Regions from separate parts of the Cellulomonas sp. ICMP 17802 genome, predicted to be linked through region 2. Evidence: riboswitches for the same ligand, from Rfam matches in the RefSeq annotation. Region 2 holds a riboswitch; the other holds the start of a gene.
What was found. A riboswitch is a leader RNA that binds a small molecule or an ion and turns the genes downstream of it on or off. The one in region 2 is predicted to bind S-adenosylmethionine.
Positions count from the first base shown of each region.

Region 1: it holds a riboswitch for S-adenosylmethionine, as region 2 does, so the genes downstream of both, AB5970_RS04720 (aminotransferase class V-fold PLP-dependent enzyme) here and AB5970_RS03600 (LLM class flavin-dependent oxidoreductase) in region 2, are expected to answer to the same signal.

Region 1 is NZ_JBGFQZ010000002.1:229,281-246,316, reverse strand. Features, by position in the region: gene AB5970_RS04775 (glucoamylase family protein) at 1-1,165, shown strand, start outside; gene AB5970_RS04770 (GH39 family glycosyl hydrolase) at 1,162-2,967, shown strand; gene AB5970_RS04765 (alpha-amylase family glycosyl hydrolase) at 2,964-4,427, shown strand; gene AB5970_RS04760 (DUF2599 domain-containing protein) at 4,445-5,185, shown strand; gene AB5970_RS04755 (acyl-CoA dehydrogenase) at 5,231-7,303, opposite strand; gene AB5970_RS04750 (TetR/AcrR family transcriptional regulator) at 7,300-8,157, opposite strand; gene AB5970_RS04745 (acetyl-CoA C-acetyltransferase) at 8,249-9,574, shown strand; gene AB5970_RS04740 (3-oxoacyl-ACP reductase) at 9,577-10,920, shown strand; gene AB5970_RS04735 (MaoC/PaaZ C-terminal domain-containing protein) at 10,917-11,795, shown strand; gene AB5970_RS04730 (fasciclin domain-containing protein) at 11,822-12,469, opposite strand; gene AB5970_RS04725 (YrdB family protein) at 12,598-12,978, opposite strand; gene AB5970_RS04720 (aminotransferase class V-fold PLP-dependent enzyme) at 13,185-14,573, opposite strand; SAM riboswitch class IV at 14,617-14,731, opposite strand; SAM riboswitch class I at 14,850-14,950, shown strand; gene AB5970_RS04715 (rhodanese-like domain-containing protein) at 14,961-15,374, shown strand; gene AB5970_RS04710 (O-succinylhomoserine sulfhydrylase) at 15,371-16,630, shown strand; gene AB5970_RS04705 (DUF1345 domain-containing protein) at 16,673-17,036, shown strand, end outside.
Region 2 is NZ_JBGFQZ010000002.1:1,363-13,407, forward strand. Features, by position in the region: gene AB5970_RS03580 (LacI family DNA-binding transcriptional regulator) at 47-1,042, shown strand; gene AB5970_RS03585 (phosphatase PAP2 family protein) at 1,236-1,970, opposite strand; gene AB5970_RS03590 (phosphatase PAP2 family protein) at 1,970-2,644, opposite strand; gene AB5970_RS03595 (L,D-transpeptidase) at 2,689-3,564, opposite strand; SAM riboswitch class IV at 3,706-3,822, shown strand; gene AB5970_RS03600 (LLM class flavin-dependent oxidoreductase) at 4,035-5,141, shown strand; gene AB5970_RS03605 (GNAT family N-acetyltransferase) at 5,143-5,742, shown strand; gene AB5970_RS03610 (amino acid ABC transporter permease) at 5,745-6,794, shown strand; gene AB5970_RS03615 (amino acid ABC transporter ATP-binding protein) at 6,794-7,561, shown strand; gene AB5970_RS03620 (ABC transporter substrate-binding protein) at 7,644-8,642, shown strand; gene AB5970_RS03625 (FAD-dependent oxidoreductase) at 8,743-9,858, shown strand; gene AB5970_RS03630 (LLM class flavin-dependent oxidoreductase) at 9,855-11,060, shown strand; gene AB5970_RS03635 (flavin reductase family protein) at 11,407-11,952, opposite strand; gene AB5970_RS03640 (NADPH-dependent FMN reductase) at 11,949-12,045, opposite strand, start outside.

The DNA.
Region 1 (17,036 bases), 230 kb from region 2:
CATGTTCTACAACTGGTACGACGAGCACACGGGCGCCAAGCTCACCGCGTTCCCGAGCGGGGACACCGTCTACCCGTTCCTGTCCACCGTGGACAACGGCTGGTTCGCGGCCGCCCTCATGGTGGTCCGCACCGCCGAGCCGTCGCTGCGCACGCAGGTCGACGTCCTGCTCGACCCGATGAACTTCGCGGCGTTCTACGACGCGAACCAGTTCGGCGGGACCAGGCCCGGCATGATGCGCGGCGGCTTCTGGGCCGACGCGCCGAACGTCGCGACCGACCCCGGCACGGTCGCCGGATCGCCGGTGTACTTCACCAAGAACCACTACGACATCACCAACTCCGAGCCCCGGATCGCCAGCTACATCGGCATCGCCCGCGGCCAGATCCCGCCCGCGCACTACTTCGCGACCAACCGCACGTTCCCGGCCAGCTGTGACTGGTCGTGGCTCGAGCAGCGTCCCGTCGGCGTGACCCGGACGTACGAGGGCATCGACGTGTTCGAGGGCGCCTTCACCTACCGCGGCATGCACATCGTCCCGACGTGGGGCGGCGACATGTTCGAGGAGCTCATGCCCGACCTGCTGGTGCCCGAGTCCACGTGGGCCCCGAAGAGCTGGGGCGTCAACCACCCGCTGGCCGTCCGTGCGCAGATCGAGCACGGCCTGGACGAGGCCGGCTACGGCTACTGGGGCTTCTCCCCCGCCAGCGACCCGTTCGCCGAGTACAACGTGTACGGCGTCGACGCCATCGGCATGAGCCCCGAGGGCTACCCGTCCGACCACGAGGCGACCAACGTCGACGCGGGCTACGACGGCTGCCGTCCGGCGACGAACCCGACGCCGACCTTCGGCGACGGCGTCGTCACCCCGCACGCGTCGTTCCTCGCGCTGCCGTACGCGCCCCGCGAGGCCGTCGACAACCTGCGGAACATCGAGACGAAGCTCGGCGCCTACGGGGACGGCGGCTTCTACGACTCCGTGGCCGTGCGGTCGAACACGCAGGCGAAGCGCTACCTCTCGCTCGACCAGGGCATGGTCCTGGGCGCGGTGGGCAACCTGCTGGGCCACGACGTGCTGCACCGCTCGTTCGGCACGCGCGACGTGGAGAAGGTCCTGCGCCCGCTCATCGGCCAGGAGGAGTTCAGCGCGGGGGTGGTCAAGTGACCGGGGCACGCACGGACTGGGAGACCCGGATCGGACGTCGGTCCGACACGACGGCCGCGGGCGAGATCCCGGTGCTCGCCCCGCCGTCGGGCCTCTACGCGGCCCCCGGTGTCGGCCAGGTCTCGCTCCACTGGGACACGGTCGACGGCGCGGTCGGGTACCAGGTGGTGCGCGACGGCGTCCCCCTGGACCACCTCGGCGGCGACGTGCTCGCCGTGCCGCACGGGCCGTACGCGGACACCACCGGCGAGCCCGGGGTGCCGTACCGGTACGCGGTGGCCACGGTGACCGACGTCGACGTGACCGGGCCGACCGGGCCGGAGGTCGTCGCGGCCTCGCTGCCCGACGGCGAGGCGACGGTCGACGTGCTCGTGGACGTGAGCACCGCGGTCCGCGAGCTGCCCCGGCCCTGGCGGCCGATGATCGGCTCCGAGCACCTCTCCCTGCTGCTCAGCGACGAGACGGTGGGCGGCCAGAGCATCGCGGCCGACCTCACGAGCGCGCTGCGCGCGGCGCACGACGAGCTCGGCGTCTCGACCGTGCGAGCCCACGCGATCCTCTGCGACGACCTGGGCGTCTACCGCGAGGTGGACGGCGAGCCGGTGCACGACTTCTCGGGCGTCGACGCCACGTACGACGCCCTGCTCGAGCTGGGGCTGCGGCCCGTGGTCGAGCTGTCGTACATGCCGCGCGACCTGGCGTCGGACCCCGACAAGACCGTGTTCGAGTACGCGGCGATCGTGTCCCCGCCCAAGGACTGGGACCGCTGGGCGGCCCTGATCACCGACCTGGTCCAGCACCTGGTCGACCGGTACGGGCTGTTCGAGGTCCGGTCGAGCTGGTCGTTCGAGGTGTGGAACGAGCCCAACCTCGAGGTCTTCTGGTCGGGCACGCGCGAGGAGTTCTGGCGGCTCTACGACGTGACGGTCACGGCCGTCCGCGCCGTCGACGACCAGCTCGTGGTCGGCGGTCCCTCGACCGCGGCCGCCGGCTGGGTGGACGGGCTGCTCGAGCACGTCGCCTCGTCGGGTGCGCCCGTCGACTTCGTGTCGACGCACACGTACGGCAACGCCCCGCTCGACCTGCGGGCGACGCTCGCGCGGTACGGCCGGGAGGACGCCGAGATCTGGTGGACCGAGTGGGGCGTCAGCCCGACGCACTTCGGCAACGCCAACGACGGGGTGTTCTCCGCGGCGTTCCTGGCGCGCGGCATGCGCTCGGCGGCCGGGCGCATCCACGCCCTGTCGTACTGGGTGGTCTCGGACCAGTTCGAGGAGCTGGGCCGGCCGCCCCGCCTGCTGCACGGCGGGTTCGGGCTGCGCACGGTCGGGGAGCTGCGCAAGCCCCGCTGGTGGGCCCTGTGGCTGCTCGAGCAGCTGGGTCGCGACGAGGTCGCCGCGACCGTGACCGGCGACGGCGCGGACAGCCTGGTGGAGGTGTGGGCGTCGCGCGACGGCGACGACACCGACCGGGTGGCGATCGCGCTGTGGAACGGCACGCTCGACCAGGGCCTCGTCGACGGCTCGGACGCGCTCGCGCGGACCGTCCGCGTGATGCTCGACGGGCTGCCGCCCGGGCCGTGGGTGGTGCGGGAGTCGCGGGTCGACGCCGACCACTCGAACATCGCGGCCGTCTGGTCGTCCCTCGGTGCGGGAGCCGACTGGCCGACCGAGGAGCAGTGGGCGCAGCTGCGCGCGGCCGACCGGCTCGCCGTGACGGAGCGTCCGTGGACCGACGACGGTCTGACGGTCGCGCTGCCCAACCCGTCGATCGTGCTGGTCGAGCTGGTGCGCCCGGCTTGATCTCTCGCACGGCTGTCGTCTACCAGGTCTACGTCCGCTCGTTCCTGGACGGGGACGGCGACGGCGTCGGTGACCTCACGGGCCTCACCGCGGGTCTCGACGCCGTCGTCCGGCTGGGCGTCGACGCGGTGTGGCTCACGCCGGTCTACCGCTCGCCGCAGGCCGACCACGGGTACGACGTGGCCGACCACCGCGCGATCGACCCGCTCTTCGGCGACCTCGACGCGTTCGACGCCCTGGTGGCGGCGGCGCACGCGCGCGGCCTCGGCGTGGTCATGGACCTGGTGCCCAACCACGTCTCCGACCAGCACCCGTGGTTCGTCGCGGCCCGGGCCGGCGGCCCCGAGCGCGAGCTGTTCCACGTGCGCGCGCAGCCGAACGGCTGGCGGTCGATGTTCGGCGGCAGCGCGTGGTCGAGGCTGCCCGACGGTGCCTGGTACCTGCACCTGTTCGCGCCCGAGCAGCCGGACCTGGACTGGTCGCAGCCGAGGGTGCAGGAGGACTTCGCGTCGACCCTGCGGTTCTGGCTGGACCGCGGGGTGGACGGGTTCCGGGTGGACGTCGCGGGCGGGCTCGCCAAGGACCCGTCGTACGGCGAGGTCCGGCGCGGCGGGCCGCACCCGCACTGGGACCGGCCCGAGGTGCACGAGATCTACCGCTCCTGGCGACGGGTCCTCGGGCCCGACGTGCTGGCGGTCGCCGAGGCGTGGGGGCCGCCCGACCGGACCGCGGCGTTCGCGCGGGCCGACGAGCTGGGCCAGGCGTTCGCGTTCGAGATCCTGCGCACCCCGTGGTCCGCCGCCGCGCTGCGCCGGACCGTCGACGCCCAGCTGGCTGCCCACCGCGCGGTCGGCGCGCTGCCCGCGTGGGTGGCGGGCAACCACGACGTCGCCCGCGTGGCCACGCGCCTGGGCCCGGAGCGCGCGCTCGCCCTGCACCTGTTCCTGCTCGCGCTGCCGGGCGCGTTCTACCTGTACGCGGGCGACGAGCTCGGCCTGCCGGACGCCGACGTGCCGCCGGAGGCGTGGCAGGACCCCCAGTCGCTGCGGTCGGGCGGTCGGCTGCCCAACCGCGACGGCGCGCGGGTCCCCCTGCCGTGGACGTCAGGTGAGCGGGTTGGGTTCACGACGGGTGAGCCGTGGCTGCCGGTCCCCGCGGCCTGGTCCGGCTACGCACGCGACCGCCAGGAGGCCGACCCGGCCTCGACCTGGTCGGTCCTGCACCGGGCGCTCGCGGCGCGGTCGGCGCTGTGGACCGTCGACGACCTCGCGTGGGAGCCGGCTCCGCCCGGCGTGCTGGTCGGTCGCCGGGGCGGCGCGGTCGTCGTGCTCAACGCGTCGTCGCGCCCGTGTCCGCTCGCGCGGCTGACCCCCGGCGCCGTGGTCGCGCGGAGCGACTCCCACGCCGACCCCGCGGTGGTCTCGCCCTCGGAGTGCGTCTGGGTCCGCGCCGGCGCCTGATCGCCTACCGTGGCCGGGTGACCCGACCCCGGGCCCTGCTCGCCACCACCCTCGTGCTGCTGGCCCTGGCGGGCTGCTCCCCCGGCCGCGCGGAGCCGGCGCCGTCCCCGAGCGCGACGACCACGCAGCCCGCGCCGCCCGATCCGGACGACCCGGCCGTGGTCCGCGCGACCGGCGTGCCGCTGGCGTCGGGGGCCGTGACGCTGCTGGTCGCCGCGCCGGACGCGACCGTGACCCCGCAGGACGACGGCTCCGCGCGGCTGAGCGTGCCCGACGGGGACGCCCGGCTCGCGGCGCCCGAGGGCATGACCGTCACCGCCCTCTCGGACGGCTCGGCCGCGGTCCACGACGCGACCGGGGCGTTCGTCGCCGGCCTGACCCCCGACCCGTGGGGCGCCCGGCTCACGCAGCTCGGCCCCGACGTGGTCCGGCTCACCGCGGCCGGCGCGACCCCCGGCCCCGCGGGCGTCTGGTTCACGGCCGCCGCCGTCGACAGCGCGGTGTGGGGCGAGGCCGAGGGCGGCCGCTCGCTCGCGGTGACGCCGTCCGCCTGGGCGCGCGTCGGCAGCCTGGCCGGCCGCGAGGGGCTGTGGGCGCAGGTGGTCGCCCTCGCCCCCGACGCCGACGTGCCGGGCATGCAGGCCCAGCTCGAGTGCCACGAGCTCGGCGCACCGGACAAGGCCGTGTGGAACCTCGAGCCGTGGCGGCCGGCGGTCGACGCCCTCGAGATGATCGCCGCGCGCTGCAACCCGCGCTGACGCACGACGGCCCGCCCCCCACGGGAGCGGGCCGTCGTCGGGCAGTCAGCGCTTGTGCTTCTCCGGCACGGGGGCGTCGCCGGACGCGCGCTGCGCCCGGTAGTAGGCGCGGGCCTCGTCCTGCCGCTCCTGCTCGGCGCCCGACGCGATGGGCGCGCGCAGGTGCGCCTGCTCGTACCCGAACGCGTCCACCAGGCTCTGCGCGTGCGGGCGCAGGCGGGCCAGCAGCCGGTCGATGTACGACGTCACCGTGCGGGCGCGGCCCGCGGACAGCCGGCCGTTGAGCAGGTACCAGGTGAGGTGCCGCTCGACCAGCGTGAGGCCGAACAGGTCGCGCACCCACGTGAGGATCTGCCGGGTGCCCGGGTCGGTGACCCGCTCGAGCGCCGCGGTGAACGACTCCCACTGCACCAGCTCGGCGTGCGCCCGGGCGGCCTCGACCAGCTCGTGCTGGTGCGCGTTGAACAGCGCGGCGGCCGTCGCCGGGTCGGCCTTCTGGGCCGGGCGCAGGGCCTGGGCGATCTCCGCGACCATCGTCTCGACGCGGTCCACCAGCAGCTCGCGCTGGGTGGCCGTCTCGCGCAGCTGGCCGGCCGAGCGGCGGGGGTCGCCCACGTCGGCGATCGTCTGCACGGCCCGGTGCAGCGGCGTGCGGTACCGGGCGGCGTCGGACGCGCGCTCGGCCACCATGCGGGCGACCTTCGTCGCGTCGAGGTGCTTGAAGGACTTGCCGTAGTCGGTGAGCAGGCGCTTGCCGACGAGCTGCAGCAGGACCGTGTTGTCGCCCTCGAACGTGGCGTAGACGTCCATGTCGGCGCGCAGCCCCGTGAGCCGGTTCTCGGCCAGGAACCCGGCGCCCCCGCACGCCTCGCGGGCCACCTGCAGGGTGGTCAGCGCGTGCCAGGTGGACGCCGGCTTGAGCGCCGCGGCGAGCGTCTCGAGGTCCTCGCGGGTCTCGGGGGTGTCGTTGCGGCCCGAGAACACGTCGTCGAACGCGGCGAGGAGGTCCTCGTGCGCGAACCCGGCGGCGTACGTCTCGGCCAGCAGCGGCAGCAGGCGGCGCTGGTGCTCGGCGTAGTCGAGGATGACGACCTCGTCGGTGGGCGACGCGGCGTTGAACTGGCGGCGCTGGTTGCCGTAGGTGATCGCGATGGTCAGGCCCACGCGGGCGGCCGTGACCGCGGCGCCGTCGAGCGAGACGCGGCCCTGCACCAGGGTGCCGAGCATGGTGAAGAACCGGCGGCCCGGGCTCGCGATGGGCGAGGAGTAGGTGCCGTCCTCGGCGACGTCGCCGTACCGGTTGAGAAGGTTGGTGCGCGGGATCCGCACGTGGTCGAACCAGAGCCGGCCGTTGTCGATGCCGTTGAGGCCGCCCTTGAGCCCGTCGTCCTCGCCGCCGACGCCCGGCAGGAACTCCATCGTGGCCTCGTCGCGGATCGGCACGTAGAACGCGTGCACGCCGTGGTCGACGCCGGCCGTGACCAGCCGCGCGAACACCGTGGCCGCCGTGCCGTGCTGGCCGGCGTTCCCCAGGTAGTCCTTCCACGCCGCACGGAACGGCGTGTGGATCACGAACTCCTGCGTCGCCGGGTCGTACGTGGCCGTGGTGCCGATCGCGGCGACGTCGGAGCCGTGACCGGTCTCCGTCATGGCGAAGGCGCCCGGGACCTTGACCGAGAGGGCGTCGGCGAGGAACTCGTCGTGGTTGCGCTCGGTGCCCAGGTGGTAGATGGCCGAGGCGAACAGGCCCCACTGCACGCCGGACTTGATCTGCAGCGACGGGTCCGCGTGCGTGAGCTCCTCGAACCGGGCCAGGAAGCCGCCGTGGTCCTCGGCGCCGCCGAACCGCTCGGGGAACGAGCGGTGCACGTCGCCCTCGGCGGCGAGCAGGCGCAGCTGGCCGATGACGCGCTCGCGGTGCTCGGCCAGCGACTGACCCTCGATCCGGTGGAACCGCTCGTCGGCCATGAGGTTGCGGGCGGCCAGCCGCAGGTCCGGGTAGTGCCCCAGCAGGACCTGGTGCAGGTGGGCGATGTCGACGTTGGTGACGTCGGCGTCGAGCCGCGGGTCGCCGGCGTCCGGCGCCTCGACCGTGGGGCGGTTCGCAGTGGTGGTCATCGGGGCTCCTCCGGTGCAGCGTGAGAGTGGTCGGTGGTGGTGCGGTGACGGTCACGGGCGAGCAGCCCGACGGGTCCGGCCCAGAGCCAGGCGGCGACCTGGGCGGTGATCTCCTCGCGGTCCGGGCTGCCCGGGTCGTCGCGGTGGGCCAGCCACCACTCGCCGGAACCGCGCACGAAGCCGACGGCGCCGGCGGCCCAGGACTCGGCCAGCGCGACGCGGGCCTGCAGCGCGGCGTCGTCGTCCTCGGCGCCCTCGGGGCGGCGCGCGGTGCGCCGGCCGTCGGCGTGCTCCTCGGTCAGGCCGCGCGCGAAGGGCGCGGCCACCAGGGCGGTCACGGAGTCGAGGAAGTGGCCGAGCGGCCCGCCGGACTCGATCGAGCCGTTGCGCGTGACGAACGCGTACACGTGCGGCGACGACTCGATCATCTCGAGGTACACGGCGACCATCGCCCGCAGGCCGTCGCGCGGGGTCGGCGCGATCCGCAGGACGCCCTCGAGCGCCCCCTGGATCTGCAGCACGACCGCCTCGGCCACGGCGATCTGCAGGCCGGTCTTGTCCGCGAAGTAGCGGTAGACGATCGACTTGGAGGTGCCGGCCGCGGCCGCGATCTCCTCCATCGAGACGTCGGGCCCCTTGTGGTGGACCGTGCGGCGCGCGATGCGCACCAGCTCGGCGCGACGGGCCTCGCGGTGGTCGGCCCAGCGGGTGGACCGGCCGTCCGCGGCGAAAGCGTCCTCGGGGGGACGCCGGCTCGCCGGGGGCGTGGGGAGGGCCGGTCGCGCACGACCGACCTCGGTGCTCAGCAGGGTGAGGGCCGTCGCCTTCGACGGGCCCGGTGTGACAGGGCTCACGAGACCGAAGGTATCAGGTACTGTGGGTTTCGGACACCACGTCATCATCTGACTCCTGCCCTCCAGCGACGATGCGAGAGGAACGCGCCTCATGGCCCGCCCCAGCCCCACCCCGAGCGTCCGCAAGGCCTACGTGCTCGGCGGCAACCGGATCCCCTTCGCCCGCGCCGGCGGCCCGTACGTCCGCGCCAGCAACCAGGACATGCTCACGGCCGCCATCGACGGGCTCGTGGCCCGCTACGGGCTGCAGGGCGAGCGCATCGGCGAGGTCGCCGCGGGCGCCGTGCTCAAGCACAGCAAGGACTTCAACCTCACGCGCGAGGCCGTCCTCGGGTCGGCGCTCTCGGCCGAGACGCCCGCGTACGACGTCCAGCAGGCGTGCGCGACCGGCCTCGAGACCGTCGTCTCGCTGAGCAACAAGATCCGCCTGGGCCAGCTCGAGTCGGCCATCGCGGGCGGCGTCGACAGCACCTCGGACGCGCCGATCGCGGTCAGCAACCGCCTGCGCCGGGCGCTGCTCGACCTGTCGCGGGCCCGCACCGCCAAGCAGAAGCTCGCGGCGATCGCGCAGATCCGCCCGAAGGACCTCGCGCCGTCGGCCCCGAACACCGGCGAGCCGCGCACGCACCTGTCGATGGGCGAGCACCAGGCGCTGACCACCGCGCAGTGGGGCATCACGCAGGAGGCGCAGGACGAGGTCGCGCTGGCCAGCCACCAGAATTTGGCCGCCGCCTACGAGTCCGGGTTCTTCGACGACCTGGTCACGCCGTTCCGCGGGCTCACGCGCGACGCCAACCTGCGCGCCGACTCGTCCCTGGAGAAGCTGGCGAAGCTCAAGCCCGCCTTCGGGCTCGGGCTGTCGACACCCGCGACGATGACGGCGGGCAACTCGACGCCGCTGTCCGACGGCGCGTCCGCCGTGCTGCTCGGCTCCGCCGACTGGGCGGCCGCCCACGACCTGGTGCCGCTCGCGTCGGTGGTCGACGCCGAGGCCGGGGCCGTCGACTTCGTGCACGGCGACGACGGGCTGCTCATGGCCCCCGCGTTCGCGGTGCCGCGCCTGCTCGCCCGCAACGGGCTGACGCTGGCCGACCTCGAGCTCATCGAGATCCACGAGGCGTTCGCGGCGACCGTGCTGACCACCCTGGCCGCGTGGGAGTCCGCGGAGTTCGGGCGCACCCGGCTCGGCCTCGAGGGCGCGTTCGGCACCGTCGACCGGTCGAGGCTCAATGTGCACGGCTCGTCGCTGGCCGCGGGGCACCCGTTCGCCGCGACGGGCGGCCGGATCATCGCGACCGTGAGCAAGGAGCTGCACCGCCGCAAGGTGGCGTCGGGCTCCGACAAGCCGGTGCGTGCGCTCGTGTCCGTGTGCGCGGCCGGCGGGCTGGGCCTCACCGCGATCCTCGAGGCGGCCTGACCATGACCGACACCTACCTGAACCTGGTCAACAGCGGCTTCACCAAGAAGCTCGCCAAGCAGCTGGGCCTCCCCCAGCCCGCGCCGCTCAAGCGCTACGAGCCCGGGCAGCCGCTGGTCGCCGGGGCCGTGCTGGTGCTCGGCCGGGGCGCGGAGTCCGAGGCGGTCGCCGGGGTCCTCGCGTCCGACTGGGACCTCGACGTGCACCGGCACGCGACGCCCGGCACCCGGTACTCCGCGGTCGTCCTCGCGCTCACCGAGCTCACGCACCCCGACCAGCTGGCGGAGCCCGTGCTGGCCGCCGGCGCGGTGCTCAAGTCGCTCCCGCGGGGTGCGCGCGTGATCACCGTGTCCCGCTCGGCCGGTCCCGACGACGCACCCGCGATGGCCGCCGCCCGGCAGGGCGTCGACGGGCTGCTGCGGTCGCTGGCCAAGGAGCTGCGGGGCGGCTCGACCGGCAACGGCATCGTGCTCGCCGACGACGTGCCCGTGACCGCCCCGTCCGTGGTAGGCGCGCTGCGGTTCTTCCTGTCGACCCGGTCGGCGTTCGTCGACGGGCAGCTGCTGGCCGTCGACTCGTCCGCGGGCTCGCTCCCGGAGGACTGGGAGAAGCCGCTGGCCGGGCGCGTCGCCGTGGTCACCGGCGCCGCCCGCGGCATCGGCGCCTCGATCGCCGACACCCTGGCCCGCGACGGCGCCACCGTGATCGCGGTCGACGTGCCCGCGGCCGGCGAGCAGCTGGTCGCGGTGGCCAACCGCGTGCGCGGGACCGCGCTGCAGCTCGACGTCACCGCGGAGGACGCCGGCGAGCGCCTGCTCGAGCACGCGCTGCAGCGGCACGGGCGGCTCGACATCGTGGTGCACAACGCCGGCATCACGCGTGACAAGCTGCTGGCCAACATGTCCGCGGACAAGTGGGAGTCGGTGCTCGCCGTGAACATCGCCTCCCAGCTGCGCATCAACGAGGCGCTGCTGACGTCCGGCGACTTCACGGACGCGCCGCGGATCGTCTCGCTCGCGTCGACCTCCGGCATCGCCGGCAACCGCGGGCAGACCAACTACGCGGCGTCCAAGGGCGGCGTCATCGGCATGGTCCGCGCGACCGCGCCGCTGCTCGCGGCCTTCGGCGGCACCGCCAACGCCGTGGCCCCCGGGTTCATCGAGACCGAGATGACCGCCCGGATCCCGGCTGTCACGCGGCAGGTGGCCCGTCGGCTCAACTCGCTGCAGCAGGGCGGGCAGCCGGTCGACGTCGCCGAGACCGTGGCCTTCCTCGCCTCGCCTGCCGCCGGCGGCGTGGTCGGGCGCGTGCTGCGCGTGTGCGGGCAGAACATGGTGGGCCAGTGACGACGACCGTCGTCCTGCCCGGGGTGCCCGGGCTCGGCGGGCTCTACGCCCGCGGCGCCGGGCTCGCCGTGGCGCGCCGGGTGCGGTCGGGGCCGTCGGTGCTGCCGGGCGTCTCCCTCGTCGTGCGCGGCGTCCAGGCCTCGGCGGAGCACCTGACCGACTACCAGCACCTGCTCGGCGAGTCGGGCTCCGACCACCTGCCCGCGGGGTTCGTGCACGTGCTCGCCTTCCCCGTGGCCACGGCGCTCATGACCCGGGTCGACTTCCCGCTCCCGCTGGTCGGGCTCGTGCACGTGGCCAACCGGGTCACGCAGCTGCGGCCCCTCGCGCTCGGCGACGAGCTCGAGATCCGCGCGTCCGCGGCCGACCTGCGCGCGCACCGCTCCGGCACGCAGGTGGACCTGGTCACCGAGGTCTCGGTTGACGGCTCACTCGCCTGGCGCGGGGTGTCCACCTACCTGGCGCGCGACGTGTTCCTGGACGGGGCCGCTGCGTCCTCCGACGACGGACCGACGCCCTTCGTCCCGCCGACGCCCACGGGCCGCTGGACGCTCGCCGGCGACGTCGGGCGCCGGTACGCGGCGGTGTCGGGCGACCGCAACCCCATCCACCTGTCCGCGCTGCCGGCCAAGGCTCTCGGGTTCCCGCGGGCCATCGCGCACGGCATGTACACGGCCTCCCGCGCGCTCGCCGACGTCGGCGCCGGCCGCGGGGACGCCTTCGACTGGTCGGTCGAGTTCGCGAAGCCGGTGCTCCTGCCCGGCACGGTCACCGTCCGGATCGCGGGGACCCCGGCCGACGGGTTCGCGTTCGCCGGCTGGGACGCCCGCTCCGGCAAGCCGCACCTGACGGGCTCGGTCACCCCGCTCGCCTGAGCCGGCGGGGCGACCGAGCGCGGGTCTCAGAGGTCCGCGGGGCGCAGGACGAACGTGATCGCGTGCGCGATCTGCACGTTGCCCTTGTTGAGGTCGAGCCGGCCCGGGATCAGGAACGGGTTCAGGTCGTTGCGGTCCTGGTCGCGCAGCTGCACGATGCCCCAGCGCTTGGACAGCACGTCGACGGTGAACGTGCCGCCCTGGGCGGTGGTCAGCACCGCGTTGTCGCTGGCCAGCGCGGTGGCGGAGTCGATCGTCGCGCCCGCGACCACGTGGTAGAGCAGCACCTGCTCGATCGCGTCGATGCCGACCGCGCCCGCGAGCGCCGTGAGCACCTCCTGCTCGGTGCCGTACCAGTGGTGCGTCAGGTCCTTGGCCAGGAGCTGGAACGCGCGGTCGGTCGGCAGGAACGCGGTGAGCGGGACCGTGCCGTCGGCGAGCACCGCGACCGGGCTCGACGGCTTCGCGGCGAGCACCGCGCCGACCGCCTGGTCGAGGATGTCGAAGTCCCGCCAGTTGCGGTCGAAGGTGTCGCCGTCCGACGCCAGCAGGGCGGCCAGGCTGGACGTGCCGGTGGGTGGCGCTGCCGCGCTCGCGGCCGGCGCGAGGGCGAGTCCCCCGCCGGCGACGACACCGGCGGCGACCAGGACGGAGAGCGTGCGACGGATCCTCATGAGGGTCTCCTGCGGACGACGGTCGCGGCCGACGCCCCTGCGCCGCGCCGCGCGGGCACCCGGAGGGCGCCCTGTGTCCTCTTCGTCGGATCCCGCCCGCTCGGATGCACGCGGCCCTCGCCGCCCGGTCAGGACCGTGGCGCGGGATCGGCGTCCCTGGCGCCGAGGAAGACCGCCGAGGCGATCACGGCGAAGGTGACACCCCACGCGGCGAGGCCGGCGGCGACGCAGACCGCGCCGACCGCGACGAACAGCGCCGTCTGCGCAGCCACCCGCGGCCCGCGCCGGAGCCGGTGCCGCGACGCCGGGGCCATCCAGCGCGCCCAGATCGCCACGGCCACGGCCGGCAGCCCGACCGCCAGCGCGAGCGACGCCGGGGTGCTCGGCCCGAGCCGCCACCCGGCCACCGCCAGCAGCGCGACCATGGCGAGCTCGCAGAGGAAGGCGAGCACGCCGAGCACGCCGACCGCGGGCGGGTCGGCTGGTCGGTCGGCCGGTGGTGTGGTCACCGGACCATCCTGTCGGCTCGGCAGGGCGCTGGAGGTCGGCGCCGCCGCGACAACGAGGTGTGCGCACGAGAACGAGGGTCCGGACCCGCGTTCTCGTGCCGAACCCTCGTCCTCACCGCGGGTGGCGTCCGTCGAGCTCGACGAGGGCAGCCCGGAGCACCGAGCTCGACGAGGTGAGCTCGGTGCCGGGCCGTCCGCGGCAGGGGTCAGTCGTCCAGGGCCGGGCCGCAGGCCGCTGCGGCCGTGGCCGCCAGGTGGTCCAGGCCGTGCACGGCGAGCAGCGGGCGGGTGTCGTCGACCACCGCCCAGCAGCCGTCGACCACCTCGTACCGCACGGCCGGCCCGGCGGACAGGTACGACGTCAGCGCGGCGACCAGGCGGTCGACCGCCTCGCTGGTGGTGCCCACGCCGACCGACGCCCGGATGGCGCCGCCCGAGGCCCCGAGGTGCGCGAGCAGCGGGTGGGCGCAGAACCGGCCGTCGCGCACGCCGATGCCGTGCTCGGCGGCGAGGTACGCCGCGACCAGGCCCGGGTCGTGGTCCGGCACCGTGAACGTCAGCACGCCCACCGGCGCCGCCGAGTCGGGCCAGATGCGCGCGATCTCGACGCCGTCGATGCCCGACAGCCCCTCGACCAGGCGCGCCCGCAGCGCCTCCTCGTGCGCCGCGAGGGCACCGGCCGGGAGGGCCGCCAGCTGGTCGCACGCCTCGGCCAGCGCGATCGCGCCGAGCACGTTGGGCGAGCCCGCCTCGTGCCGGGCCGGCGCGGGCTGCCAGATCGTCCGGTCGGCGCGCACGTCGCGCACCGCACCTCCCCCTGCGAGGTACGGCGTGCCACTGTCGAGCCAGTCGCGGCGACCCACGAGGGCCCCCGCGCCGAACGGTGCGTAGGTCTTGTGGCCCGAGAACGCCACGTAGTCGGCGTGCGTCGACGCCAGCGAGAAGCCGCGGTGCGGAACCAGCTGCGCGCCGTCGACCGCCACCCTCGCGCCCGCGGCGTGGGCGAGCGCGACGACCTGGTCGATCGGCAGCGCCTCGCCCGTCACGTTCGACGCGCCCGTCACGGTGACCAGCGCGTACCGCTGGCGGGCGAGCTCGTCGCGCACGGCGTCGAGCGTCGCCGCGACCGTGCCGGCGATCGGCAGGATCGTCGTGCGGTTGCCGTGGCGCTCCGACGACTGGACCCAGGGCAGCAGGTTGGCGTGGTGCTCGACGTCCAGCACCAGCACACGCCCCCCGGCGGGCACGACGCCGGCCAGCAGGTTGAGCGAGTCGGTGGTGTTGCGGGTGACGATCGCGACGTCGTCGGGACGGGCGTCGACGAACCGCGCGATGGTCTGCCGCGCGGACTCGTACAGCGCGGTCGACACCTGGGAGAGGTAGCCCGCCCCGCGGTGCACGGAGGCGTACAGCGGCAGCACCTCGGTCACGCGGGCCGCTACGGCCTCGAGCGCGGGAGCGCTGGCGGCGTAGTCGAGGTTGGCGTAGACGCGCTGGGTGCCGTCCACCAGCGGGACGGTCGTCGTTCCGCCGACGACGGGCAGCAGGGCGCTCACCTCGGTCGCACACGAGAGACGCTCGGCGATGGCAGTCATGGGGTCCTCCGACACGTTCCGGGGGAACACCGTCGACGGTGGGACCCCGCGCTTGCCGAGCCCCGGACGGGACGCGGCCAGGTCGTCACCCGGGGCACCCCGCCGCGGAGGAGGGTTGCCGGCCAGCGAGCCGGGGCTTGACGCTGGCGCTCATGACCTGCAACGAGGGTCCCGGCAGCCCGCCGCGCCTGTCAACGCACCGCGCGGTTCGTCTCGCCTAGCGGGACACCCTGTCCACCAGTTGGAGCCGCGGCATCGCCGCGCGTAGCATCGCCGGCACCATCCAGAGCGGCTGAGAGATCTGGCTCGACGACGCCGCAGCAACCCGCGGGCACCACGTGCCCGGCCGAGGGTGCTACCGCCAGGACCGATGAGACGAGGGCTTTGATGAGCTACGCCGGCGACCTGACCCCCCAGCAGGCCTGGGACCTCCTGACGTCCGACGAGACCGCCGTGCTCGTCGACGTCCGCACGGACGCCGAGTGGCGGTACGTCGGCATCCCGGACGCCGCGGCGCTCGACGGCCGCGCGGCGCTGGTCGAGTGGGTGTCGTACCCGTCGGGACGGCCCAACCCGCAGTTCCTCAAGCAGCTCGCCGACGCCGGCGTCACGTCCGGCCGACCCGTGGTGTTCCTGTGCCGCTCGGGCGTGCGGTCCATCGCCGCCGCGCAGGCCGCCACCGCCGCGGGCCTGGGTCCCGCGTACAACGTGCTCGAGGGCTTCGAGGGCGACGTCGGCCCCGACGGCCACCGCGGCCACTCGGGCTGGCGCGCCGCCGGCCTCCCGTGGCGGCAGGCGTGAGCCCCCGGCGCGTCCCCGGCCCGGCCGACTGGGACGACCGCCGAGCGCCGCGCACCGACCTGCGGCCCGACACCCTCGCCGTCCGCGGCGGGCTGGTGCGCTCGCAGTTCCAGGAGACGTCCGAGGCGCTGTTCCTCACGCAGGGCTACGTCTACGACGCCGCCGCCGAGGCCGAGGCCGCGTTCGCCGGCGAGGCCGATCGCTTCCTCTACTCGCGCTACGGCAACCCGACGGTGTCGACGTTCGAGGAGCGCCTGCGGCTGCTCGAGGGCGCCGAGGCCGCGTTCGCCACGGCGTCCGGCATGTCGGCGGTCTTCACGTCGATCGCCGCGATCGTGCAGTCGGGCTCGCGCATCGTGTCCGCGCGGGCGCTGTTCGGGTCCACCGTCGTGATCTTCGAGGAGATCCTGGCCAAGTGGGGCGTCCGCACCGACTACGTCGACGGGCACGAGCTCGGGCAGTGGGAGGAGGCGCTCTCGACGCCGGCCGACGTCGTGTTCTTCGAGACGCCGTCCAACCCCATGCAGGACCTCGTCGACATCGCGGCCGTGAGCCGGCTGGCGCACGCGGCGGGCGCCACCGTCATCGTCGACAACGTGTTCGCCACGCCCGTGCTCTCCCGGCCGCTCGAGCTGGGTGCGGACGTGATCGTGTACTCGGCGACCAAGCACATCGACGGGCAGGGGCGCGTGCTCGGCGGCGCGATCCTGGGCACGGACGAGTACATCCACGGTCCGGTGCAGACGCTGATCCGGAACACCGGACCGTCGCTGTCGGCGTTCAACGCGTGGGTGCTGCTCAAGGGGCTGGAGACGCTGTCGCTGCGCGTCCGGCACCAGACGGCGTCGGCCCTGCAGATCGCGTCGTGGCTCGAGCAGCAGCCCGGCGTCTCGCTCGTGCGCTACCCGTACCTGCCGTCCCACCCGCAGCACCAGCTGGCGCTCGCACAGCAGTCCGGCGGCGGCACGGTGGTGACCTTCAACCTCGCGGTGCCCGAGGGCACCCAGCCCGACGTCGCCAAGAAGGCCACGTTCGGCGTGCTCGACGCGCTGCGGATCGTCGACATCTCGAACAACCTGGGCGACGCCAAGTCGATGGTCACGCACCCCGCGACGACCACGCACCGCAAGCTCGGGCCCGAGGGCCGCGCGGCCGTGGGCATCGCGGAGACGACGGTCCGGCTGTCGGTCGGTCTCGAGGACCCGGCGGACCTCGTCGACGACCTGACGCAGGCGCTCGACACACTCGCCGGCTGACGCCTCCCCGATCCGGTCGGCCCGGCGCGGAACACTGACCGCATGAGCCCGTCGTCGTCGCTGGTCCGCCTGCTCGTCGGGGTGCTCGCCGGGATCGTCGTCGGCTCGGTCATCGGGTGGACCTCGCCGGTCGCCGCGGTGCTGGCCGGCTGGGCGACCGTGGCCGCGGTCTTCGTCGTGTGGACCTGGATCGTGGTCGGCCCGATGGGTCCCGACGACACCGCGTCGCACGCCACGCGCGAGGAGCCCACCCGGTTCGGGGCCCACGCCGTGGTCATCGCGGCGGCGCTCGTGACCCTAGTCGGCGTGGTGCTCGTGCTGGTCGACAAGGAGATCGGCCAGCTCCTGCCGACGATCGCGGTGCTCTCCAGCGTGCTGGCCTCGTGGGCGGCGATCCACACCGTGT
Region 2 (12,045 bases):
GCACACCGCGGGCGTCGCGGGGCACCAAGATGGGGGGGTGGTCACCATGGACGACGTCGCCAAGGCCGCAGGCGTGTCCAAGATCACCGTGTCGAACGTGGTCAACGGCAGGAACCGGGTGGGGGCGCCGACGCGGCTGCGCGTGCTGCAGGCGATCGACGAGCTGGGCTACGAGGTCAACCTCGCGGCGCGCTACCTGCGCGTGGGCCGCACCGGCGCCATCGGGCTGCTGGTGCCCGAGCTCGAGCGGCCGTACTTCGGCCAGCTCGCGCGCCGCCTGGCCGACCGGGTGGAGAGCCACGGCATGCACCTCGCCGTGGAGCGCACCGGCGCCCTGCGCGAGCGGCAGCTCAGCTCGGTGGCCAAGGAGCGCGTGCAGCTCTACGACGGCGTGGTGCTCAGCGTGACCGGCCTGACCCCGGACGACCTGCGCCGCATCGAGCTCGGCCGGCCCGCGCTGCTGATCGGCGAGCGCGACGTCCCGGCGACCTTCGACCACGTGCTGATGGACAACGTCGGCGGCGCCAGGCTCGCGGTCGGGCACCTGCTCGCGAGCGGCGCGCGGCACGTCGCCATGGTGGGCGGGACGCTGGGCCGCGCCGAGCGCGACGTCGTGACCCTGCGCACCGAGGGCTGGCGCACGGCGCACGAGGACGCCGGCGTCGCGGCCGACCCCGCCCTCGTGGTCGAGCTGGACGAGCTCGACATGGGCGCCGCCCGCGACGCGGTGCAGCGGCTGCTGACCGAGCGGCCCGAGGTCGACGGCATCCTGGCCATCACGGACGTGGTCGGCTTCGGGGTGCTCCGCGGCCTGGCGGACGTGGGCCGGTCGGTGCCGGGCGACGTGCAGGTGGTCGGCTTCGACAACGTCGACGAGGGCGAGTTCTCCGTGCCCCGGCTCTCGTCCGTCGAGCCCGACAACGACGCGATGGCCGACGCGATCGTCGAGCTCCTGCTGCGCCGCATCGGCTCCCCGGACCCCGTGGAGCCGCAGGTCGTCATGCCCGTGCCGCGCCTGGTGCTGCGCGAGAGCACGCGCTGAGATCGGTCGTCGCCCCATCGCGCACCTCCGCCCGGCTCGTCGTCGAACCCTGATGGTGTATCGATACATCACCCGGTAGGCAACGATTAAGCACAGGTCGGGACGGATCGGTCAAGACCTCGAGATCACGGTTTGTTAACGCTCACATCGCGCCGCCCGAGGGCTGGGCCGGCCACGCGCGGTGCCGGGCGGATCAGTGCTGGTCGACGCGGGCGCGCTCGGCCCCCGTGCCGACGCCGGCCCCGGAGACGTCCCGGCGCAGGTAGTTCCAGGCGAGGAACGCGCAGACCAGCCCGTTGAGGGCGCCCATCGTCACGTCCGTCGGGCTGTGCATGCCGCGGTAGAGGCGGGCGGTGCCCACCGAGATCGGGACGAGCAGGCAGAGCACCGTGACCACGCCGCGCGCGACCGGGTTGCCGATCCGCTGCGCCACCATCGCGAGCGTGACGTAGAACGCGGTCGACGCACCGGTGTGCCCGCTCGGGTACGCGGAGGTGGGCGGCGAGTCGTCGAGGTGCTCGACGTCGGGGCGCTCGCGGCCCACCACGAGCGCGGCCGTCATGAAGACCAGGGCCTGCACCGCGATGGCCTGCGCCGGCACGATCGCGAGCCACCACTGCTTGGTGCGCCACCAGAACAGCGCCACGAACAGCACGCACGCGCCGATGATGAACTCGGTGGTGCCGATCCCCGACAGGACGGCCGTCACCGAGTTCAGCGCGGGCGTGCGCACCGACACGAACCACCGGTTGACCGCGCCCTCGCTCGGCAGCCCGCCCAGCGGGCCCGTGATGAGGAACCCGACGCCGACGACGACCACCCAGAGGCCGACCACCGGCAGCAGCACGCGGACGGCGAAGTCCCGCCACGCCTCCTTGCCGGTGGGGGCGGACGTGTCGAGCTCGTAGCGGTGCAGGAAGGTGTGCATCACGTCTCCGGGGCGGGGGCCGTCGCGGACCAGCCGCTGTAGCCGAGGTAGGACGCGCCCGCGAGGGCCGTCCCGAGGGCGAACCCTGCGACGACGTCGGAGGGGTAGTGCACGCCGAGCAGCACGCGGTCGAGGCCGGTGAGCAGGACGGTCGTGGCCGCGACGGCCGGGACGACGACCCGGCCGCGGCGGCCCAGCAGCGGCCAGACCAGCAGGGTGAGCGTGAGGGCCACCGCGGCGATGTTCGTCGCGTGCCCGGACGGGAAGCTGGAGCCGGGCGCGTGCTCCAGGGCGTCGTCGACCACGGGTCGCGCCCGCTGCACGAGCCCCTTCGCCCCGAGCTGCACGGCCCAGGCGGCCATGATCGTGAGGAACGCCCACAGCGCCCGGGTGGTCAGGCCGTGGCGTCGCCACACCCAGACGCAGACGAGCGTCGCGGCGAGGTTGACCCACTTCGCCTGGAAGGCCTGCTGCCAGACGATCAGCGCCTGCTCGAGGCCGGGGTGCGCCCGCGTGAAGTCCGTGGCCGCCTGGATCGCCTGCCGGTCGAGCCGCAGGACGTCCTCCACCTGCGCGCGCACGACGTAGGCGAGAACGGCGACGGGGACGGTGAACGCGAGCCCGAACGCCGCGGCGCGCAGCAGCGCACGGCGGCGGAGCGGGAGCGGTCGCATCCCCGGAGGCTAGGGGCGTCGGCGGTCGCGCGCGCGTCGAGCGGTCAGCCGACCGTCGTGACGACGGTCCCGGCGGGCGCCTGCCAGAGGAGGTCGAGGACGTCGTCGGCCACCCGCACGCACCCGTTCGACACCTCACCCCTGCCCCGCAGCGTCGTGGTGTGGATCGCCGTGGCGGACGTGTGGGTCACCTTGTCGTAGTCGTCCATCGTCTCGCTCTGGGTCGAGAGCAGCAGCACGCGCGGCGTCGTGGTGCCGGGCTCCAGCCAGTGCGTGCCGACGAGGAACGCGGGGACGTGCGGGGTCGGCTTGTCGGGGCTGCCGGTCGCCGTGGTGGGGAACACCCGCGTCGCCGTGCCGTCGTCGACCGTGATGGTCTGCGCCGCCGTGTCCACCTGGACGGTCCAGCTGGTGCCGGCGGCCTCGGTGTCGGCGGAGTCGATCCAGGCGCTGCGGCCGTTGACCTGCGCCGGGTCCTGGCTGGGCAGCGCCCCGCGGGTGGCGAGCATGACCCGAAGCCAGCGCCCGTGCCGGTCGATCACCGGCAGCGTGGTGCGGACCTCGAGCGTGAGGACGGGGACGACGGCGACGGCGGCCCCGGCGGGGGCCACGCGCGCGGCGGTGTCGCGCACCACGACGGCGGTCTGCCACCGGCCCAGTGCCGGGTCGTCGCTCGCGCGCGGGCCGAGCCCGTCCGTGCCGGGCAGGCCGGGGACGACGTGCAGCGGATCGGTCACCGGCAGCGCGGCGAGGTCCGCCGGCGGCGGCGCGGGGACGGCCGGCGGGGCGGCCTTCGCCACCGGGACGGGGGGTGCCACGACGACGGGGGCGGCCGGCGCCCCGGCCGGCGCGGGTGCGCACGCCCCGGTCACGACCAGGACCGCGGCCGCGAGGAGGGCCGTCAGCGTCGTTCGTGCCACCGTGCCCCCTCTCGTCCCGAGAGGTCATCGTGCGCCGCGGCACGTGATCCGGCAAAGCGCCCGCGTGTCGGGACACAGGTCTCACGATGTGGTCGGGTGTTTGACGCCTCCGCGGCGCCGATCTAAATTCCCTACCAATAAGGTCAAGATTTCCAGTGCGAAGCCCCGGCTAGCTGGATGGCAACCCTCCGCATGGCGGGGTGCCCCGGGTGAGGACCTGGTCGCGGTGGCTCCAGCCGCCGTCGACAACATGCGAGCCCCGACGACCGTCGGGACGAAGGGACGGACCATGGACGCGACCGGGGTCTCCACCCGCTCGATGCTGACGCGTTCCTGTCCGGCCCTCTGTCGCCGCTGACCGGCTGACCCACCCCTCCGCACGCCCCGCGACCGGGGCGCGCGACGCGTACCCCGAAGCGCTCGGCGCTCGGTGAGGCGCGCCCAGAACCTGCACCCGGAACGGAACACCCATGTCTCGGCACGCCCATCTCGGCATCGACCTCAGCGACACCGGCGCCCACGCCGCCGCGTGGCGCGACCACGGCTCGCGGGGCCAGCGCCTGTTCGACGCGGCCCGCCTGCTCGAGCTCGTCACCGTCGCCCAGCGCGGCGCGCTCGACTTCGTGGTGTTCGACGACGACTTCGCGCTGCACCCGAGCCGCAGCACCACGCTGCAGGGCCGGCTCGACGCGGCCCTTGTCGCCGCGCGCCTGGCACCCCGCACCACCGGCATCGGCCTGGTGTCCACGGTCGGCACGACGCACACGGCGGCGGCCCACGTGGCCAAGGCCGTCGCGACCATCGACCACGCGAGCCACGGGCGCGCCGGCTGGCAGGTGGGCTGGGACACCCGGATCGACGACGTGCCGACCGCGGGTCCGCGCTCGTCCGCGGTGCAGTCCGCGGCTGTCGCGGCCGCCGCCGAGGCGGCCGGCGTCGTCGGCCGGCACTGGGACCGGTGGGACGAGAGCGCCGAGGCGCCGTCGGCACGCCGCCGGTTCGTCGCGCACGACGGCGTGCACTTCGCCGCCGCGCCCCCGACCGCGGCACCCCGTCCTCCGCAGGGACGCCCGCCGGTCGTGGTGCGGGCGGACAGCCCCGCGGCCACCGAGCTGGCCGGCCGGCACGCGGACGTGGTGCGGGTGCGCGTCACGGGTCCCGACGAGGCGGCGCAGGCCCGCGCCCGGGTGCGTGCGGCGGTCGCCGCGGCCGGTCGTGACCCGCGCGACGTGCGCGTGCTGGTCGACACCCACCTCGTCGTCGGCCCGGACCGGGCGAGCGCGCAGGCCCGGCACGAGATGCTGGCCGAGCTCGAGGGCGTCGACGCCGGCACGCTGTCGTTCGTCGGCACCACCGCGGGCTTCGCGGAGCTGGTCTCCACGTGGGTGGACGACGAGATCGCCGACGGCTTCGTGGTCCGCCCGTCGTCCGTGCACACCGACCTGCCTGCGCTCGTCGACGGCGTCGTCCCGCTGCTGCGTGCGGCGGACCGGTTCCGCCTCGGGTACCCGGGCGCCACGCTGCGCGACACGCTCGGCCTCCCGCTCGCCGCCGCCCGCTACGCCGCGACGGCCTGACATGACGACCACCACCACGCTCACGGTCCGCTCCTTCGGCCTGCTCGACGACGCCGTGCGGCCGATGCTGGACGAGCTCGCGCACGAGTACCTGACCCGGTACGGCGACGACTTCACCGCCGACGACCTGCGCCAGGAGCTCGAGCGGTACCCGGCCCCGCAGTTCGCGGCGCCCGACGGCGACCTGATCCTGCTGCTCGACGACGGCGTGGCCGTCGCGGGCGGCGCGTTCCGGCTGCGCGCCGAGCCCGAGCTGGGGGACGCCGCGCTGCTCACCCGGCCGGGCACGCGCGACGCCGACGGGCTGCCGACGGTCCGGACCGCCGAGTACAAGCGCATCTGGACGAGCTCCGCGCACCGCCGCCGCGGGCTGGCCCGCCGGGTGCTGGTCGAGCTCGAGGCCCGGGCCGTCGCGGCCGGCTACCAGCGGCTGTACCTGACCACGGGTCCGCGGCAGCCCGAGGCCGCCGCGCTGTACCTGGCGACGGGGTTCACGCCGCTGTTCGACGTCGCCGCGGACCCCGTCGGGCCGCTGGCGTTCGAGAAGTGGCTCTGTACGGACGCGCCCCCGTCCCGTCCGTCTCCCACCCCCTCGGAGTGACCGTGTCCACCGCCTTCCTCCACCAGGACGAGTCCCTGGTCCTGTCCCCACCGCCCGTCCTCCCCCGCGCCGACGAGCCGCGGGTCGTCGCGGCCCGCCACCCCGGCCGCTGGGTCGCCACCGCCGTCGTCGCGGTGCTGCTCGCGATGGTCGTCAGCTCGCTGGTGACCAACCCGCGCTGGGAGTGGTCCGTCGTCTGGCAGTACCTGACCTGGCCGTCCGTCCTCGACGGGCTCTGGGGCACGCTGCGGCTCACGTTCGCGTCGGCGGTGCTCGGCTTCGGGCTCGGGGCCGTGCTCGCGCTCATGCGGCTGTCGCGCTCGCCGCTGCTGCGGTCGGTGTCGTGGGCCTACATCTGGGTGTTCCGGTCCGTGCCCCTGATCCTGCAGCTGCTGCTCTGGTACAACCTCGCGTACCTCTACCCGACCCTCACGCTCGGTGTCCCGTTCGGGCCGTCGTTCGTCGGCTTCGACACGCTCGACGTGATCGACAAGTTCGGCGCCGCGGTGCTCGGGCTGGGGCTGTCGCAGGCCGCGTACGCCGCCGAGATCGTCCGCGGCGGCATCCTCGGCGTCGACCAGGGCCAGCACGAGGCGGCCGCCGCGCTCGGGCTCCCGCGGTCCCGTCAGCAGCGTCGGATCATCCTGCCGCAGGCCATGCGCACCATCGTGCCGACGGCCGTGAACGAGATCATCGGCCTGGTCAAGGGCACGTCCGTGGTCTACGTCCTGGCCTACGGCGAGCTGTTCTACATCGTCGGCGTCATCTACGGCCGCAACCAGCGCGTGGTCCCGCTGCTCATCGTCGCGGGCATCTGGTACCTCGTCGTCACCACGGTGATCACCGTCATCCAGTACTACGTGGAGCGGCACTACGCGAAGGGCGCGCTGCGGCAGCTGCCGCCGACGCCGCTGCAGCGTGCCCGCTGGAGCGTCGGGATCGGGTGGACGCGGGTGAGCGGACGCCCGCTGCCGGCCGACCTGCCACCCGGGTACGGGCGCCAGGCGCGCAACGTGCTGGTCCGCACGAGCAGCAACGACGGAGCGCTCTGATGGCCGCCGGCCTGGTCGAGGTCCGGGGCGTGCACAAGGCCTACGGCACGCTCGAGGTGCTCGACGGCGTGGACCTCACGGTCCAGCCGGGCGAGGTGACCGTGATCCTCGGGCCGTCGGGGTCGGGCAAGTCGACCCTGCTGCGCGCCATCAACCACCTGGAGAAGGTCGACCGCGGCTCCATCTCGGTCGACGGCGACCTCATCGGCTACCGCCGCCGGTCCGACGGCGCCCTGCAGGAGCTCAAGGAGAAGGACGTCCTGGTGCAGCGGACCCGGATCGGGTTCGTCTTCCAGAACTTCAACCTGTTCCCGCACCTGACCGCGCTGGAGAACGTCGTGGAGGCGCCGGTCTCGGCGCAGAAGCGGCCGCGCGGCGAGGTCGAGGCCGAGGCGCGCGAGCTGCTCGCCCGGGTCGGGCTCTCGGACAAGGCCGACGCCTACCCCCGGCAGCTGTCCGGCGGGCAGCAGCAGCGCGTGGCGATCGCCCGGGCGCTCGCGGTCAAGCCGGCGGTCGTGCTCTTCGACGAGCCGACCTCCGCGCTCGACCCCGAGCTGGTCGGCGAGGTGCTCGACGTCATCCGCGACCTCGCGGCGACCGGCACCACCCTGATCGTCGTCACGCACGAGATCGGCTTCGCCCGGGAGGTGGCGACGAGCGTCGTCTTCATCGACGGCGGGCAGATCCTCGAGCAGGGCACGCCGAGCCAGGTGCTCGACAACCCGCAGCACCCACGCACCCGCGCCTTCCTCGACAAGGTGCTCTGACCCCCTAGTTCTTCGTCGCCCGCACCCTGCGGACGGCGTGACGAGCGCGCCCCGTGCGCTCCCGACCGAGAGAGAGACCCCCGTGACCACGACCTTCCGACGTGCTGTGAGCGCACTGGCCTTCGTGCCCCTGCTGGCGCTCGCGGCCTGCGCCGGATCGGCCTCTGCGGACAGCGACGCCGACGCCGCCGCCACCCCCGCGGCGTCCGCCGCGGGCCTCCAGATCAGCACGAGCCCCGACCAGGACCGGATCCACACGACGAAGGCGGAGGACGCCATCGCGCTGCTCCCGGCCGACGTCAAGGAGTCGGGCGTGCTCAAGGTCGCCACCACGGCCGGTGCTGCGCCGCCGCTCGGGTTCCTCGCCGACGACGAGAAGACGCCGATCGGCAACGAGACCGACATCGCCAGCCTCGTCGCCGACGCTCTCGGCCTCAAGCTCGAGCTCGAGCAGAAGGCGTGGGCCGACTGGCCGCTCGCCCTGCAGTCGGGCGACGTCGACGCGGTGATCTCCAACGTCACCGTGACCGAGGAGCGCAAGGAGCTCTACGACTTCTCGTCGTACCGCAACGACCAGCTCGGCTGGCTGACCAGCGCCTCCAGCAAGGTCAAGGAGATCAAGGAGCCCAAGGACATCGCGGGCCTCACGATCGGCGTCGGCTCCGGCACCAACCAGGAGAAGATCCTGCTGGCCTGGAACCAGGAGAACATCGACAAGGGCCTCGAGCCGATCAACGGCGGCGAGCCGGAGTACTACGAGAACTACTCCGACGTGCTCCTCGCGGTGCAGTCCGGCCGGCTCGACACCTACGTCGGTCCCAACGCCAGCCTCGCGTACAGCGCGGCGACGGCACCGGACCAGTTCAAGGTCGTCGGCACCCTCAACGGCGGCTGGCCGTTGACGGCGCAGATCGCCGTGGCCACGCTCAAGGGGTCCGACCTCGCACCGGCCGTGACGGCCGCCCTGCAGCACGCGTTCGACGACGGCACCTACGCCGAGGTCCTCGACCGCTGGGGCCTGTCGGCCGAGGCGATCGAGAAGCCCGAGACCAACCCGCCGGGTCTGCCCAAGACGAGCTGACCCCGCACAGACCGGACGCTCCCACGAGCGTTCCGCGGTGGCCGGTCGGGGTCGGGGGACGCCCGGCCGGCCACCATCCCGTCCCCCTTGGAGGTACCCCGTGCAGCTCGTCGACCACCTCGTGATCGGCGGTGGCGTGATGGGCTCGGCCGCCGCGTGGCAGCTGGCCCGCCGCGGCCGCGACGTCGTGCTGCTCGAGCGGTTCGCGCCCGGGCACGTGAACGGGGCGTCGCACGGCGCCTCGCGGATCTACCGGCAGACGTACGACCGGCCCGAGTACCTGGACCTGGCGGCCGAGGCGCTCGAGCTGTGGCGGTCGTTCGAGGGCGTGCTGACCCTGACCGGCGGCGTGAGCCACGGCGAGGCGTCGCCCGGCGTGCTCGAGGCGTTCGTCGCGCGCGGCGTCCCGCACGAGCTGCTCTCGCCGGAGGCCGCGCACGAGCGTTGGCCGGGGCTGCGGTTCGAGGGGACCGTGCTGCACGAGACGCGGACCGCCGGCCGCCTGCATGCCGACCGGGCCGTCGCCGCCCTGCAGTCCGCGGCGGCCGCGCTGGGCGCCGACGTGCGGCACGGCGTGCAGGTCCTCTCGGTGACGGCGGCCGGCGACGGCGTGCTCGTCGAGAGCTCCGACGGGCCGCTGCACGCCCGCAGCGCCGTCCTGGCGGTCGGCGCATGGACCTCCGTGCTGCTCGGCCGCGGGGCGCCCCCACTCGTCGTCACGCAGGAGCAGCCCGCCCACTTCGCGCCGCTGGTCGGGGCGCCCTCCGTCGACGCCTGGCCGAGCTTCACGCACCGGCCGCTCGGCGACCACCCGTGGCCCAGTGGCACCTACGGGCTGGGCACCCCGGGCGAGGGCATCAAGGTCGGGTTCCACGCCGTCGGGCCGGTGACCGACCCCGACCGCCGCTCGTTCACGGCCGAGCCCACGCAGCTCGCGCTGCTGCAGGAGTACGCCGCGCAGTGGCTGCCGGGCGTCGACCCGACCGTGCCGCACCCGATCTCGTGCACCTACACGACGACCCCCGACCACGACTTCGTCCTGGACCGCCGCGGACCGCTCGTGGTCGCCGCCGGGTTCTCCGGCCACGGCTTCAAGTTCGCGCCCGCGATCGGCCGGGTGCTCGCCGACCTCGCCGTGGAACCCGTCGACGACCCCGTCTCGGCGTCGCACGCCGCCTTCCACCTGTCCCGCCCCGCCCTGCAGGAGACCCGATGACCCGCCGTGCCGTGCCCCTGTCCGTGCTCGACCTCGCCCCCGTGCCCGCCGGCAGCACCGGCGCGGCGGCCCTGCGGTCGGCCGTCGACCGGGCGCAGCGGCTCGAGCGGCTGGGCTACCGGCGCGTCTGGTTCGCCGAGCACCACCTCGCGCCCGGCGTGGCCTCCGCGGCGCCGGGCGTGCTGGCCGCGCTCGCGGCGTCCGCGACGTCGACCATCCGCGTGGGGTCCGCCGCCGTGCTGCTGGGCACCACCAGCCCGGCGGTCGCGGCCGAGCAGTTCGGGACGGTCGCGGCGCTGCACCCCGGCCGCGTGGACCTCGGGCTCGGGCGTGCGTCGTTCCCGCCGCCCGGCAAGGACGCGAGCGCCGCACCCGACGCCTCGGCCCCGGGGAACGGACGGGTGCCGGCGTCGGCGACCGAGGCCCGGGTGGTCGACGGCCTCCTCGTGCCGGCCGCGCCGCCGTTCACGTTCGCCGACCCGGACCTGCGCGCGCGGTTCGTCGCGCAGCAGCAGTTCCTCTCCGCGGGCCGCACCCCGGAACCGTTCCGGGACGAGCTGTCCACGGTCCTCGCGCTGCAGGCCGGGACCGCGCGCGCCGGCGACCGGTCCGTCACCAGCCCGGCCGTCGAGGGCTCCGACCTGGCCCTGTGGGTGCTGGCGTCGAGCGCGGGGGAGAGCGCCCGCGTGGCCGGCGAGCTGGGCCTGCCGCTCGCGGCGAACTACCACGTGAGCCCGGCGACCGTGCTGGAGACGGTCGCCGCCTATCGCGCGGCCTTCACGCCGGGCGTGCTCGACCGGCCGTACGTCGTGGTGTCCGCCGACGTGCTCGTCGCCGACACGCAGGCCCGGGCGGACGAGCTGGCGGACCCGTTCGCCGAGTGGGTGCTCTCGATCCGCAGCGGCGCGAGCGCCATCCCGTACCCGCGGCCGGGGACGACGACGCCGTGGGAGCTGCGCGGCGAGGACGAGCGCGCGTTGCTGCGCGACCGGCTCGACACGAGGATCGTCGGCGACCCGTCGACGGTCGTGCGCGGGCTCGACGCCGTGGTCCGGGCGACCGGTGCCGACGAGCTGCTGGTCACCACCATCACGCACGACCCCGCCGACACGGCCCGCTCGGACGAGCTCCTCGCGCGCGCCTGGGGCCTCGCGGCCGCCGGCGAGCTGGTGGGCGCCTCCGCGGCGTCGGGCTCCCGCTGACCCACCCGCAACGTCCGCACTCCGGCGGGTCCTGACCCCCACGAGTGCGGACGTTGCGCATCACCCGACCACAGTGTCCGCACTCCGGTGGGTCCTGGCCCGCACGAGTGCGGACGTTGCGCGTCGCAGGCAGTGAGGCCTCCCCGTTCGCGTCGGGGGTCGCCCGCGTCGATGCGGAGATGGATGCGAGTTTCGTGGGCTCCTGGACCACGTGTCGTGCATTCATCCCTGCATCGACGCCGGAATGCCGACCGCCGCCGCGGCCCGGCCGCTGCCCGCCGCAGCCGTGACGTCCGGACGCAGCGAGGCCCCGGTGGATCACCACCGGGGCATCGTCGCGGGTCGGTCAGACGGCCGTGTGGTCGCCGATCCGGTGGTAGGTGCGGTCGTGGTAGACGAGCGGCAGCGCCTCGTCGGCGATGCCGTGCGCCAGGGCGCGGACCGAGATCAGGTACGACCCGCCGACGGGGACGCGCTGCACGACACGGCCCCGCAGCCAGGACACCGCGCCGTCGATGACCGGCTCGCCGGTGTCGAGCGCGGCCCAGCCGCCCGCGGCGAACCGGTCGATGCCGCTCGTCGCGAACCGCGCGGACACGTCGTCCTGCGCGGCCGACAGGAAGCTGATCGCCAGCGTGCGCGCCCGCGAGAGGGCCGGCCACGAGGACGACGTCGACGCCAGCGAGAACGCCAGCAGGGGCGGCTCGGCCGACACGGAGATGACCGACGTGGCGGTGAACCCGACCGGCCGGCCCTCGTCGTCGAGCAGGGTCACCACGGCGACGCCCGCCGGGTGCCGGCGGAACACGTCCTTGTAGGCCTGCGGGCTCAGCTGCGGCTCGTCCTGCTCCGCGAGGTCGGCGTCGAGCACGCGGAGGAGCTCGGCGGTCATGCCGGGACGACCGCGAGGTCGAGGGCGGCGCGCAGCGGGGCGGCGGCGCGCTCGAGCCAGCGGTCGATCGCGGCGTCGAGGTCGGCCAGGTCG